Regions from separate parts of the Nocardioides sp. dk884 genome, predicted to be linked through region 1. Evidence: predicted binding sites of a transcription regulator. Region 1 holds the regulator's gene; the other holds the start of a gene.

Region 1 (7,086 bases):
CGCCGAGGGTGCGATCGTCGAGGTCGTGGCCACCAACGAGTACGAGCGCGCCTACGGGCAGCTGCAGGTCACCAAGCGGATCACCGGGCCCGCCGCCGGCGCGCAGGGCGAGGTCGTGATCGCCGTCGACTGCGACGACCCCGAGGACGCCTTCGACAGGGAGTACACGATCCCGGCCGGCGCCCCGGCGGGCTCCCACCCGCAGGCAGTCGTCACCGACATCCCCGCCGGCACCGTCTGCACGGTCACCGAGACAGCCAACGGGGCCACCGACACCGTCATCGCCGGACCGGTACGCATCGAGCCCGCCACCGCCACGATCACCGACGGGGAGACCGCGGCGGTCACCGTCACCAACACCTACCGCGAGCGGGAGGCGGGTCCGGAGCCGACCCCGACCCCGGACCCGGAGCCGACCCCGGACCCTGGCCAGGACCAGGACCCGGACCAGGGTCAGCGCGATGACCAGGACCAGGACGAGGCCCGGGTCGAGGAGGACGACGAGGCCGTGGTGGCCTCCGGCGACCTGCCCCACACCGGCGGCCAGGGTGCCCTGGTCGCGCTGCGCCTCGGGCTCGCACTGCTGCTCAGCGGTGCCGGACTGCTCGCGCTGCGCCGCCTCCCCGGCCTCCGCACCCCGCGGTCGTGACCCCGGGGGCACCCACGTCGCGCGCCTGAGCGCGACGCGTCCGCTCGATCGCCGTCACCCGCGCCCGCACCTGCGGGCGCGGGTGACGGCTTGCCCGCTCGAGCCGGTCGACGACCGGCGGGGCGGTGGGCCGCCGGGGTCAGGACCAGCGCGGGGTGCGCGACAGCAGCGCGGCCGTCGCGGCGACACCGGCTGTGGAGGTGCGCAGCACCTCGGCACCCAGGCGCACCGAGGCGGCCCCAGCCGCGACGAACGCGGCGACCTCCTCGTCGGTGAGCCCGCCCTCGGGGCCGACCACGATCACGAGCGGGCCCTCGGCTGGCAGGTTGAGGGAGGCGAGCGGCACCGATGCCTCCTCGTGCAGCACGACCGCCAGCGGGGCGTCGGCGACCAGGGCGAGCACGTCGTTGGTGGAGGCCAGCTCGTCGACGACCGGGAACCAGCTGCGCCGCGACTGCTTGGCGGCCTCCCGGGCCGTGGCCCGCCAGCGGGCCAGGGACTTCGCGGCGCGCTCGCCCTTCCAGACCGCGACCGAGCGCGACGCGGCCCACGGGACCACCCGCGCCACGCCGACCTCGGTGAGCATCTCGACCGCGAGCTCGCCGCGGTCGCCCTTGGGGAGCGCCTGCACGACCACGATCGCGGGCGCAGGCTCGGGGATCCGGCGCACGTCGAGCACCGTGGCGCTCAGCAGCCGCTTGCCGGTGGCGGCGATCTCGGCCGTGACCGATGTGCCGGCTCCGTCGGTGAGCACCAGCCGCTCCCCCACGCGCATGCGGCGTACGGCGACGGCGTGGTGGGCCTCGTCGCCCTCCAGGGTCAGCGACGTGCCGGGTGCGGCGTCGACCAGGGAGTCGGCGGAGTCGACCAGGTGGACCGGGAGCGACATCGGCTCAGTGGTTGAACGCGTCGCGCAGCCGGCCGAAGACCGACTTGGAGCCGGGACGGACCTGCCCGCCCGGGTTCTCCTCGCCCCGCAGGGCGGCGAACTCACGCAGCAGCTCCTCCTGGCGGGCGTCCAGACGGGTCGGGGTCTCGACGGCCACCGCGACCACCAGGTCGCCGCGCCCGCCGCGCAGGCCGGGCACACCGCGCCCACGCAGCACCTGCTGGCTGCCCGACTGGGTGCCCGGACGCACCTCGAGCTCGAACTCGGTCTCCTTGCCCTCGCGGTCCTCCTCGTCGAGGTCGGCCTCGAGGGTGGGCAGCGTGAGCGTGGTGCCGAGCGCCGCGGCGCTCATCGGGACCGTGACCGTGCAGTGCAGGTCGTTGCCCTGGCGCACGAAGGTCTCGTGCGGAGCCACCCGGATCTCGACGTACAGGTCGCCGGCGGGGCCGCCACCGGGGCCGACCTCGCCCTGCTCGGCCAGCTGCACGCGCACACCGTCGTCGACGCCCGCGGGGATCTTGACGGTGAGGCTGCGGCGCGAGCGCACGCGGCCCTCGCCGGAGCACTCCCGGCACGGGTCGGGGATGATCGAGCCGAGACCACGGCACGCCGCGCAGGGGCGCAGCGTGCGGATCTCGCCGAGGAAGGACCGCTGCACGTGGGCGACCTCGCCCTGGCCGTGGCAGGTCTCGCAGGTGACCGGCTGGCTGCCGGGGGCGGCACCGTCGCCGTGGCAGGTCTCGCACAGCACCGCGGTGTCGACCTTGAGCTCGCGGGTGACGCCGAACGCCGCCTCGGCAAGCTCGACCTCGAGACGGATCAGGGCGTCCTGGCCGCGCTGGACGCGCGAGCGCGGGCCACGTCCGCCGCCGGCGCCCGGCTGACCGCCGAAGAAGGCGTCCATGATGTCGGTGAAGGAGAACCCGGCGCCCTGGCCGAAGCCGCCGGCACCGGCGCCGGCGAACGGGTCGCCGCCGCGGTCGTACGCCGCGCGCTTCTGCGGGTCGGAGAGCACCTCGTAGGCGTGGCTGACGACCTTGAACTGCTCCTGCGTCTCCGGGTCGGGGTTGACGTCCGGGTGCAGCTTGCGCGCGAGCCTCCGGTAGGCCTTCTTGATGGTGTCGGCGTCCGCGTCGCGGGCGACACCGAGAAGCTCGTACAGGTCCTGGCTCAACGTCTGCTCTCTCTGCTGGGGCGGTGCGGGGCGAGGGCTGCCGGGAGGCAGCCCGGAGTGGGTGGAGGCGTCCGGCGGTGGGGCCGGTCAGCCCTCCTCGAGGATGCGCGACACGTAGCGGGCGACGGCGCGCACCGCTGACATCGTGCCGGGGTAGTCCATGCGGGTCGGTCCGACGATGCCGAGCGTGGCCACGGCGCTGTCGCGCGGGCCGTAGCCGGTGGCCACGACGCTCGTCGAGGAGAACTGCTCGTAGGGGCCCTCCGCGCCGATGCGCACGGTCAGCGCCCCGCCGGAGGTCGCCTCGCCGAGGAGCTTGAGGAGTACGACGTGCTCCTCGAGCGCCTCCAGGAGCGGGCGGACCGCGGAGTCGAAGGAGTCGCCGTAGCGCGCGAGGTTGGCCGCGCCACCCACGGCGATCCGCTCCGAGGAACGGTGGTCGACCATCGCCTCGACGAGCGCGTCGACCACGGCCGCGGTGTGCACCGCCTCGGGCGCCGGGTGCTCGGGGACGATGTCGCCCAGCGCCGTCGCGGCCGCGGAGATCACCTCGCCGGTGGCGGCCCGGTTGACCCGGGCGCGCAGGTCGGCGAGCGCCTGGTCGTCGATCTCGGAGTCGAGCTCGACGAGGCGCTGCTCGACCCGGCCGGTGCTCAGGATCAGCACCGCCAGGAGCCGGGTCGGGGTCAGCGACACCAGCTCGATGTGGCGCACGGTCGAGCGCGAGAGCGTGGGGTACTGCACGACGGCGACCTGGCGGGTCAGCTGGGAGAGCAGGCGCACGGAGCGCTGCACCACGTCGTCGAGGTCCACGGCCCCGTCGAGGAACGAGGAGATCGCGCGACGCTCCGCGCTGCTCATCGGGCGCACCGTGGTGAGCCGGTCGACGAAGAGCCGGTAGCCCTTGTCGGTGGGGACCCGGCCGGCACTGGTGTGCGGCTGGGTGATCAGGCCCTCGTCCTCGAGGGCCGCCATGTCGTTGCGCACCGTGGCGGGCGAGACGCCCAGCCCGTGCCGCTCGACCAGGGCCTTGGAGCCCACCGGCTCCTCTGTCGCGACGTAGTCCTCCACGATCGCGCGGAGCACGGCGAGCCTGCGGTCCTCCTGCATGTCTCGCCTCCCTGATCCATCGAACTTGTCGGTCTCGGGTCCAGCACACAGGGCGCTGGCACTCCACATCCTGGAGTGCCAATCCTACTAGGCGTCCCGCCCACTCGGTGGAATCCACGCTCGCGCGGCGCAGGCAGGAAGGTTAGGCTGGCCTTACTTACGTAGGAGGAGCCGTGACCGCAGACCCCACCACCCGCCCGCTGCTCGATCCCGAGCAGGATGCCGCCCACGCGCGCAGCGTGCTGGCCTGCCCCGCCGCCGTCACCCTAGCCATCCAGGGGACCATCGAGGGAGCGGTCGATGGCCGCACCGACTCCGTGGTCGACACGACCGCCACCGGCCTCGGCGTGGACGACCGTCACGGCACCCCCACCTTCCACTGCCCCGCCGGCTCCGGGCTCGCCGACGCCGCCGCCCGCGGCGCCCGCGCCACGATCACCGTGAGCAGCGGGCTCGGCGCCCCCGGCTCCGTCGAGCGCAACACCCAGCTGCTGGTCTCCGGTCGTCTCGCGGTGTGCGGGACCACCAGCTGCCGCTGCTGCGCGGAGTCCCGCGAGACGGTCGTCCTGACCCCCGAGACCGTCCTGCTCGCCCCGCCCGGGGCCCCGGCCGTCGAGGTCGCCCTGCCGCTGTTCCGCTCCCCCGACCACGAGCTCAACACCGGCTACCTCCAGCGCATCGCCCGGCACGTCGCCGAGGAGCACCAGGACCGGCTGCGCCGCACCGTCGCCACGGCCACCGCCACCCCGCTCGAGGAGGTGCTCGGCGTCGGGCTCTCCGCGCTGACCCGCGAGGGCGTCGACGTCGGCTGGGTCGACCTGCAGGGCGCCCACCGCTCCACGCTCACCTTCCCCCGGCCGGCGCGCAGCGCCGCCGAGCTGAGCGCGATGCTGCGCCGCGAGCTCGACGCCGGCCCCTGCTGAGCGGGACGCCGTAGGCTCACCCGGGTGAGCTTCAGGGAGGTCGCCGACCGGGTGTGGGTCGCACGCCACGAGTGGTTCGACGTCAACGTCACGCTCGTCGGCGGCGCGGACGGGCTGCTCGTGGTGGACACCCACGCCTCCGACGCAGCGGCGCGCGCCGTGATCGACGACGTGCGCCGCCTGGGCCGCGGGGAGGTCGTCGGGGTGGTCAACACCCACGAGCACTTCGACCACACCTTCGGCAACGGCGCCTTCCGCCGCACCTACGGGCCGGTCCCGATCCACGCCCACGAGGTGGCCGCCGCCGCGACCCCCGAGGCCGGAGCGCGCGCCCAGCGGGAGTACGCCGCCGACCCCGACGACCCGCACCGCGACGAGGTCCTCGCGACCGAGGTCGTGCCCGCCGACCACCCGTTCTCCTCTGCCCGCGCGCTCGACCTGGGCGACCGCCTCGTCGAGCTGGTCCACCCCGGTCGCGGCCATACCGCCGGCGACCTGGTGGTGCGGGTGCCCGATGCCGACGTCCTGCTCGCCGGAGACCTGGTCGAGGAGTCGGCCCCGCCGTCGTACGGGCCGGACAGCCACCCGATGGAGTGGCCGCTGAGCCTGGACCTCGTGCTCTCGCTCACCACCCCAGCGACCGTGGTCGTGCCCGGGCACGGCGCCCCGGTGGACCGCGCCTTCGTGGAGGAGCAGCGCGGGCTGCTCGGCGTGGTGGCCGAGACCGTCCGTGACCTCGCCGGGCGCGGCGTACCGCTCGAGGCGGCGCTGGCCGAGGCGGAGTGGCCGTGGCCGCGCGAGCACCTGGTGCACGCCGTCCGACGTGGCTATGAGCACCTGCCGCGCGCGCAGCGCCGGTTGCCTCTCGTCTGAGCGGGTACTCCGGGGCATGAGCGAGGAGACCCCGCGACCCGACCCGGCCCCGTCCCACGAGCACGTCCACGTCGACATCCCGGACGACGAGCTGCCCGAGGACCTGCGGCCCACCGACGACAACCCGTTGGCCAAGGGCCTCCCGCCCGGCGAGGGCGTGCCCGACCTGCTCGAGGCGGGCAAGCACGCCACCGAGGACGACGAGGACGACCAGGCCGCCGAGCGCCAGGCGTAGCGCAGGTCACACCGACACCCTCGCGCGGCGCGTCTCGCCCGGACTGTCGGTGGGCCGACCTAGCGTGGTGCGGGTGACCGATCGTTACGGCTCCGACGTCCTCTCCGGTGACTGGCGTGCGCCCAAGCGCGGGCGCGCCGTCGAGACCTCCGCCGACCCCGGCCTCGTCGTCGAGGAGGTCACCACCGACTGGGTGGGCGAGATCGTCGCGGTGGACCGCGACCTGCACACCGTCACCCTCGAGGACCGGCGTCACAAGCGCCGCACGTTCCCGCTGGGCGCCGGCTTCCTGCTGGAGGGCAAGCCGGTCATCCTCACCGCCCCGGTGCGCCGGGTCGCGCCCGCGAAGCCGACCCGCACCGCGTCCGGCTCGGTGGCCGTCCACGACGCCAAGGCGCGCGTCGCGCGCGCCAGCCGCATCTTCGTGGAGGGCCGCCACGACGCCGAGCTGGTCGAGAAGGTCTGGGGCGACGACCTGCGCATCGAGGGCGTGGTCGTGGAGTTCCTCGGCGGCGTCGACGACCTCGCCGACCACCTGGTCGACTTCAAGCCCGGTCCGCAGCGGCGCGTCGGCGTGCTGGTCGACCACCTGGTCCCGGGCTCGAAGGAGTCCCGCATCGCCCAGGGCATCGCCCGCTCCGCGGTGGGCAAGCACGTCTTGATCGTCGGCCACCCGTTCATCGACGTGTGGCAGGCGGTCAAGCCCGACCGGCTGGGGCTGGCGCAGTGGCCCACGATCCCGCGCTCGATCGAGTGGAAGAAGGGCGTGTGCCAGCACCTCGGCTGGCCGCACCGCAACCAGACCGACATCGCGCGGGCCTGGCAGCACATCCTGGGCAAGGTCTCGTCCTACAACGACCTCGAGCCCGCACTGCTCGGGCGGGTCGAGGAGCTCATCGACTTCGTGACCGCCGAGTGAGCTCCCCGACCGTCGCTCAGCTGCGCAGCATGTAGCCCTCAGCGTCCTTGCTGTCGGTGGCCAGGATGATGATGCCGTCGATGAAGGGCCACAGCGCGCCGATGCCGCAGGTCACGATCGTCACCACCAGCTGGGCGATGCCGATGCCGGTGTAGCCGGCGTAGAGCCGGCCGATGCCCAGCGGGAGCAGCAGCTGCAGCAGGCCGGCGACGAGCTTGGACTTCTCCGAGTACGGGATGCCGGTCGTCGGGTGCACGCCGTACGGCGCACCGGGCACCGCGCCCGGGACTCCGCCGTAGGGCGGGTAGGCCTGG
Region 2 (7,086 bases), 2.1 Mb from region 1:
GGCCCGGTCCTGGCTGACCGCGACGCCCGCGGCACGCAGTGCCCAGGTGAACCCGAGCAGCACCTCGTCGCCGCCGCGGACCGGTCCCGCGGCGCCCGGGGGTCCGGAAGCGGCCAGCGTGGCGCTCACGGCCGCAGCATCCGGTCGAGCGCCTGGCGGACCCGCTCGCCGTCCTCGCGGTACTTCACCAGCGCGCCCAGCGTCGCGCTCGCGGTCGCGAGGTCGAGCTCGGTGGTGCCGAGGTGGTGCAGGGCGCGGGCCCAGTCGAGGGTCTCCGCGACGCCCGGCGGCTTCTGCAGCCCGCCCTCGGCGCGCAGCCCCTGGGTGACCGCGACCACCTGCTCGGTGAGCGCGGCGGAGATCTCGGGGGCGCGGGAGCGCACGATCGCCATCTCGCGCGCCGGCGCCGGGTGGTCGATCCAGTGGTAGAGGCAGCGCCGCTTCAGCGCGTCGTGCAGCTCGCGGGTGCGGTTGGAGGTCAGCACGACCACCGGCGGGGTGCTGGCGCGCACCGTCCCGAGCTCGGGGATCGTGACCTGGTAGGTCGAGAGCACTTCGAGCAGGAACGCCTCGAACTCGTCGTCGGCGCGGTCCACCTCATCGACCAGCAGCACCGCGGGCGCCTGCTGGAGCGCCGCGAGCACCGGGCGCGCGAGCAGGAACCGCTCGTCGTACAGGCTCTTCTCGGCCTCGGTCACGTCGTTCGTGCCGCCCGCGGCCTCCAGGGCGCGCAGGTGCAGGATCTGGCGGGGGAAGTCCCAGTCGTAGAGCGCCTGGGTGGCGTCGATGCCCTCGTAGCACTGCAGCCGCACCAGCGGCAGCCCCAGGCCCGCCGCGATCGCCTCCGCGAGCGCGGTCTTGCCGGTGCCGGGCTCGCCCTCGAGCAGCAGCGGGCGCTGCATGCGCAGCGCCAGGAACGTCACCGTGGCGAGGCCCTCGTCGCTGAGGTAGCCCGTCTCCTCGAGGCGGGCGGCGATCTCAGCGGCAGAGGTCGGCTCCATGGGCCCAGGCTACTGACGTCGGCGTTGGTCGGTGGTTGGCAGCACTTCACAACCTCGGCGGCGCCGGTTGGGCGGGCCGGGCACCTACTGCGGGCGGTCCACGTCGCGGCCGGTAGCCAGGTCACCGCACTCGACCCCGCGCGCGCCGTGCTCAGCGAGGTAGCCGCGCGCCCCGGCGTCCCCGGTCGCCTCCGCGAGCACCCCGACCCAGTGGCCGCGCCCGATCAGCACCGGGTGCCCCGGCCTGCTGTCGTACGTCGCGCGCACGAGCGCGGCCTCGCCGGCGTCCTGTGCCCCGGCGGCGACCCGGCGCACGACGTCGGCGGTGAGGTCGGGCAGGTCGACGAGGCTCACCAGCGCCGCCTCGGCCGGCCCCGGCTCGAGGGCCCGCAGACCGGCGCGCAGCGAGGCGGCCATCCCGTCGGCCCAGTCCGGCGCCACGACGACCTCGGCGGCCGTGCCGGCGAGCAGCTCGCGTGCCTCGGCGGCGCCCGCGCCCAGCACGACCGTGACCTCCGCGCAGCCGCCGGCGCGCAGCAGATCCACCGCCCGCACCACCCAGGGCTCGCCGTCGGGGTGGCGCACGAGCGCCTTCGGCATCCCCATCCGGCGCCCGGCCCCGGCGGCGAGCAGCAGCCCGTGCACCCTCACCGCGGCGGCCTCAGGAGCCGAACGCGGCGACGTACAGCTCCTGCAGGTTCTGGCTCACCGGGCCGCTCAGCCCGCACAGGCTCACCCGCCCGTCGCTCGCGGAGACCAGGTAGCGCTCGCCCTCCTCGAACGGGACCGCCTGGAGCAGTCCGCTCAGCTCCTGCGGCGGCCCCTGCACCTCCACGAGCTCGGAGGGCTTCCCGGCGTAGAACAAGCTCGGCACGAGCACCACGACGTCGTCGGCGACCTCCTGCACGGTGCCCTCGAAGGCGACCTGCTGCTGGGCGAGCATCGCCGCGGTGGGCACGCCGCAGCGCGCGTCGGGGGCCGACGCGGCCAGCGTGGTCACCGGGGCGGTCTCGTCGGTGGGCTCGATGCTCTCCTGCGCGACCGGCACGCCCGCCTCGTCCTCGTCGTTGATCAGCACGAACGCGCCGGCGCCGCCGATCACGACGAGCGCGGCGGCGGCCACCAGCCAGGTCAGGGTGCTGCGGTTGCGGGTGCCGTCCTGGCGGGTCTCGGTCAGGGGGTCGTCGCTCATCGTGATCTCCATCAGACGGGCCACCCGGGAGGGGTCGGCCGGCGGGAGGGAGGCAGCGGGGTCGGCGCCGCGAAGCAGGTCACGCAGGCGCTCGTCATCGGGCCGATCGTTCATCGCTTCCTCCCCTCTCTCGACTCCTCATGTCCGGCAAGCCCCTCGCTCTTTCCCAGCTCTCCCAATTCTTCGCGCAGTCGCTGCCTCGCCCGGTGCAGGCGGATCGAGGCGGCGTTGGCGCTGATCCCGAGCACCTGCGCGATCTCCGCCGCGCCCAGCTGCTCCCACGCCCACAGCCGCAGCAGCTCGGCGTCGTCGGGACGCAGCCGCGCGAGCGCGCGAGTGACCGGGTCATCGGCGCTGTCACCGGGGCCGGGGCTGATGGAGGCCGGCGGGTCGAGGACGGCCACCTTCGCCGCCACCCGGCGTTGCCGGCGGCCGGCGCGCTCGGCGTTGGCCAGGCAGTGCTTCGCCACGCCGTACGCCCACGGCAGCGGGTCCTGCGGCAGCTGCTCGAGGCGGCGCCAGCAGACCAGCAATGTGTCGGCCAGGACGTCGTCCGCCGTGGCCGGGTCGGTACGCCGGATCAGGAAGCGCCGCAACGGGTCGATCATCGGCGGCACCAGCTGCTCGAACCGCCTGCGTCGCGCCGCGTCGTTCACGTCTTCACCCTCACACAGCCCCGCAGGCGTCCCGGTCCGCCCGTCCATCTCGTGGTACCCGACCGGCGCCGGGCTAGCGCCACAAGCGACGACTCGGCGCACCATTGGCGCCGACTCGGCGAGGAAATGCAACGAGGCCCCCGCCGCAGCGGGGGCCTCGTCGTTGGTGCGGGGTGGGGCTGGACTCAGAAGTCCATGCCGCCCATGCCACCGGACGGGTCGGGCATGGCCCCGGCCTTCTCCGGCTTGTCGGCCACGACGGCCTCGGTGGTGAGGAACAGCGCGGCGATCGACGCGGCGTTCTGCAGCGCCGAGCGGGTCACCTTGGCGGGGTCGATGATGCCGGCAGCCAGCATGTCGACGTACTCGCCGGTGGCCGCGTTGAGGCCGTGACCGGGCTCCAGGTTGCGGACCTTCTCCGCCACGACGCCGCCCTCGAGGCCGGCGTTGATGGCGATCTGCTTCAGCGGGGCCTCGGTCGCGACGCGGACGATGTTCGCGCCGGTGGCCTCGTCGCCGGTGAGCTCGAGCTTGTCGAACGCGGTCGCAGCGGCCTGCACCAGGGCGACGCCACCGCCGGCGACGATGCCCTCCTCGACGGCAGCCTTCGCGTTGCGAACGGCGTCCTCGATGCGGTGCTTGCGCTCCTTGAGCTCGACCTCGGTGGCCGCGCCGACCTTGATGACGGCCACGCCGCCGGCCAGCTTGGCGAGGCGCTCCTGGAGCTTCTCGCGGTCGTAGTCGGAGTCCGACTTCTCGATCTCGGCGCGGATCTGGTTGACCCGGCCCTCGATCTGGGCCTGGTCTCCGGCACCCTCGACGATGGTGGTCTCGTCCTTGGTGATGACGACCTTGCGGGCCTGGCCGAGCAGGGTGACGTCGGTGGTCTCGAGCTTGAGGCCGACCTCCTCGGAGATGACCTGGCCGCCGGTGAGGATCGCGATGTCCTGCAGCATGGCCTTGCGGCGGTCGCCGAAGCCGGGAGCCTTGACCGCGACGGAGCGGAAGGTGCCCTTGATCTTGTTCACGACCAGGGTCGACAGCGCCTCGCCGTCGACGTCCTCGGCGATGATGACCAGCGGCTTGCCGGACTGCATGACCTTCTCGAGCAGCGGCAGAAGGTCCTTGACGCTGGAGATCTTCGAGTTGGCGATGAGGATGTAGGGGTCCTCGAGGACCGTCTCCATGCGCTCGGTGTCGGTGACGAAGTAGGCCGAGATGTAGCCCTTGTCGAACCGCATGCCCTCGGTCAGCTCGAGGTCGAGGCCGAAGGTGTTCGACTCCTCGACGGTGATGACACCTTCCTTGCCGACCTTGTCCATCGCCTCGGCGATGATGCCGCCGACGGTGGTGTCAGCAGCGGAGATCGAGGCGGTGGAGGCGATCTCCTCCTTGGTCTCGATGTCCTTGGCCATCGCGAGCAGCTGGGTGGAGACAGCCTCGACGGCCGCCTCGATGCCGCGCTTGAGGCCCATCGGGTTCGCACCCGCGGCCACGTTGCGCAGACCCTCGCGGACCATCGCCTGAGCGAGGACGGTCGCGGTGGTGGTGCCGTCGCCCGCGACGTCGTCGGTCTTCTTGGCGACCTCCTTGACGAGCTCGGCACCGATCTTCTCGTAGGGGTCCTCGAGCTCGATCTCCTTGGCGATGCTCACACCATCGTTGGTGATGGTGGGCGCGCCCCACTTCTTCTCGAGAACGACGTTGCGACCCTTGGGACCGAGGGTGACCTTGACGGCGTCAGCGAGCGTGTTCATGCCACGCTCGAGGCCGCGTCGGGCCTCCTCGTTGAAGGCAATAAGCTTCGGCATAACTCCTGGGATCCTTAACGATTGGAGTTCTGGGGGCCGGTCGATGGGCTGCCCGCGACGGACGGCCTGCGCGGCTCGGCGAACCCTTCTCGCCGGCGCGTCGACCTCAGCTGGCATCGAACCGGTGTTGTCACTCTCATCATAAGAGTGCCAGCCCCATGTTTAGCACTCGCCCCATGCGAGTGCAAGAAGTTCGGGGCTCCCGTACGTCGCGCTCAGACGAGGTGCCGGGCCACCAGGTCGGCGAACCGGCCGGCGGTGGCGGGCTCGACGTCGAGGTAGAGACCGGGCTCGATCAGCTCCAGCTCGCTCACCACCCAGCGCCCCTCCCACCGCATCAGGTCGACGCGGGCGTAGGTGAGGTCCGCCCCGGTCAGCCCGGCCGCGGCCCGGACGGCGTCCTCGGCGAGGACCGCCTGCTCCTCGCCCAGCGCGACGGCGCGCGAGGTGCCGCCGTACAGCTCGTGCACGCGGATCTCGGCGCCGTCGGCGCCGGCGACCGACTTGTCCACCTGGCTGACGGCCCCGCCGCCGAGGACGAACACCGAGACCTCCCCGGTGGTGCGTACCGACTCCACGAGCGGCTGGACCACCCAGGGCGCCGAGGTCAGGCCCTCGAGCCGCGCGTCGGCCAGCGACTCCGCGACCACCACCCCGACCCCGCCGGCCCCGGTCCGCGGCTTGATCACCACGCTCCCCCAGCGCGCGAGGGCAGCCTCCAGCCCGGCGACGAGCGTGGCGTCGTCGAGCAGCCCGGTCGGGACCGTGGGCACCAGGTCGGCGAGCTCGGTCAGGTAGGCCTTGTCGGCGTTCCAGGCGAAGGCCTCGGGGCCGTTGAGAAGCGGCGTCGAGACCGAGGTGCGCCGCGCCCAGGCCAGGAACTCCTCGGCACGCCGGTGGTAGTCCCAGGTGGAGCGCACCGCCACCAACCGCGCGCCCGCCCAGTCGACGTCCGGGTCGTCCCAGCACGCCCAGGCCGCGTCGACGCCACGCTCGGCGAGGGCGCTCACCAGCAGGTCGCCGCCGGGCTCGCCGTCGGGCATCAGGGCGAAGGTCGCGAGCAGCACGTCGGTCATCTCGCGAGGACCACCGGCTCGTGGGTGACGGGGAAGCTCACCGACGCGGCGATGAAGCAGTTCGCCGACGCCTCGCGGTGGATCTCCCGGGCGAGCGCGACCTGGTCGGGATCGGTGATCGTGACCTGGGGGCGCAGCACCACGGAGGTGAACCGGCCGCCCTGGCCGACCTGCTCCATGGTGCCGACGGGCGCGTCGGCGTAGCCGGTGACCACGATGCCGTGCTGCACCGCGGAGTGCAGGTAGGACAGCAGGTGGCACTGGCTCAGCGCCGCGAGCAGCAGCTCCTCGGGGTTCCAGCGCGAGCCGTCGCCGCGGAACGGGACATCGGCGGAGCCGGCCAGGTCCGGCTTGCCGTCGGCGCGGACCAGGACGTCGCGGCCGTAGTCGCGATAGCCGCTCGTCCCGGAGCCGCGGTTGCCCTGCCAGGTCAGGTCGAGGCGGTAGTGGTGCTCCACGTCGCCCAGCCTAGGGCCGGGCGGCGCCGGTGGCTCAGCAGCCGCCGGCGACGGCCGGGATCACCGAGACCTGGGCGCCGTCCGGCGTCGGGGTGGCCAGGTCGTCGAGGAAGCGGACGTCCTCGTTGCCGACGTAGACGTTGACGAAGCGGCGCAGCGCGCCGTTGTCGTCGAGGATGCGGCCCTTGATGCCGGCGAAGTTGGCCTCGAGGTCGTCGAGGACCTCGGCCAGGGTCGCGCCGGTGGCGCTCACCTCGGACTCGCCGCCGGTGTAGGTGCGCAGGATGGTCGGGATCCGGACGGAAATGCTCACGGGAGGCTCCTGGAGTGCGGGTGCTGGGGGTGGCTCAGACGATGCCGGAGTCGCGGAACGCGGCGTAGTTCGGCTCGATCGTCGCGCGCGCGCCGACCACGTCGGCCACCGCGTCGAGGGTCTTCAGGCCGTGGCCGGTGTTGATGACGACCGTCTCCAGGCTGGTGTCGAGCTGGCCGGTCTCGACGAGCTTCTTGAGCACACCGACCGTGGTGCCGCCGGCGGTCTCGGTGAAGACGCCCTCGGTGCGGGCGAGCAGCACGATCGCGTCGCGCACCTCGTCGTCGGTGATGTCCTCGACCGCTCCCCCGGTCTGGCGGCACACGTCGAGGACGTAGATGCCGTCGGCGGGGTTGCCGATCGCGAGGCTCTTGGCGATGGTGTCCGGCTTGACCGGACGGATCGCGTCGACGCCGGCCTTGTAGGCGACCGAGACCGGCGAGCAGCCGGTGGCCTGGGCGCCGTACACCTTGTAGGGCTTGTCCTCGACCAGGCCGAGCTTGATCAGCTCCTGGAAGGCCTTGTGCACCTTGGTCAGCTGCGAGCCGGACGCCACCGGGATGACGATCTGGTCGGGCA

Evidence for each region. The regulator HrcA, encoded in region 1, represses chaperone genes, less so after heat shock. The targets are predictions, from matches to a motif close to TTGGCACTCGNNNNNNNCGAGTGCCAA.
Region 2: groL (chaperonin GroEL) is a predicted target of HrcA. The motif match lies at 4,823-4,849, and genes of this name have one in related genera.

Annotation. Positions count from the first base shown of each region.
Region 1 covers NZ_CP045649.1:2,877,426-2,884,511, forward strand. The annotation lists gene GFH29_RS13860 (thioester domain-containing protein) at 1-649, shown strand, start outside; gene GFH29_RS13865 (16S rRNA (uracil(1498)-N(3))-methyltransferase) at 789-1,538, opposite strand; gene dnaJ (molecular chaperone DnaJ) at 1,543-2,712, opposite strand; gene hrcA (heat-inducible transcriptional repressor HrcA) at 2,800-3,822, opposite strand; gene GFH29_RS13880 (hypothetical protein) at 3,996-4,745, shown strand; gene GFH29_RS13885 (MBL fold metallo-hydrolase) at 4,770-5,618, shown strand; gene GFH29_RS13890 (hypothetical protein) at 5,635-5,853, shown strand; gene GFH29_RS13895 (DUF3097 domain-containing protein) at 5,927-6,772, shown strand; gene GFH29_RS13900 (TM2 domain-containing protein) at 6,789-7,086, opposite strand, start outside.
Region 2 covers NZ_CP045649.1:692,942-700,027, reverse strand. The annotation lists gene GFH29_RS03385 (vWA domain-containing protein) at 1-129, opposite strand, end outside; gene GFH29_RS03380 (AAA family ATPase) at 126-1,001, opposite strand; gene GFH29_RS03375 (nucleotidyltransferase family protein) at 1,086-1,652, opposite strand; gene GFH29_RS03370 (hypothetical protein) at 1,663-2,307, opposite strand; gene GFH29_RS03365 (RNA polymerase sigma factor) at 2,304-2,849, opposite strand; gene groL (chaperonin GroEL) at 3,035-4,660, opposite strand; gene GFH29_RS03355 (ATP-grasp domain-containing protein) at 4,876-5,736, opposite strand; gene GFH29_RS03350 (OsmC family protein) at 5,733-6,194, opposite strand; gene GFH29_RS03345 (MoaD/ThiS family protein) at 6,229-6,507, opposite strand; gene thrC (threonine synthase) at 6,542-7,086, opposite strand, start outside.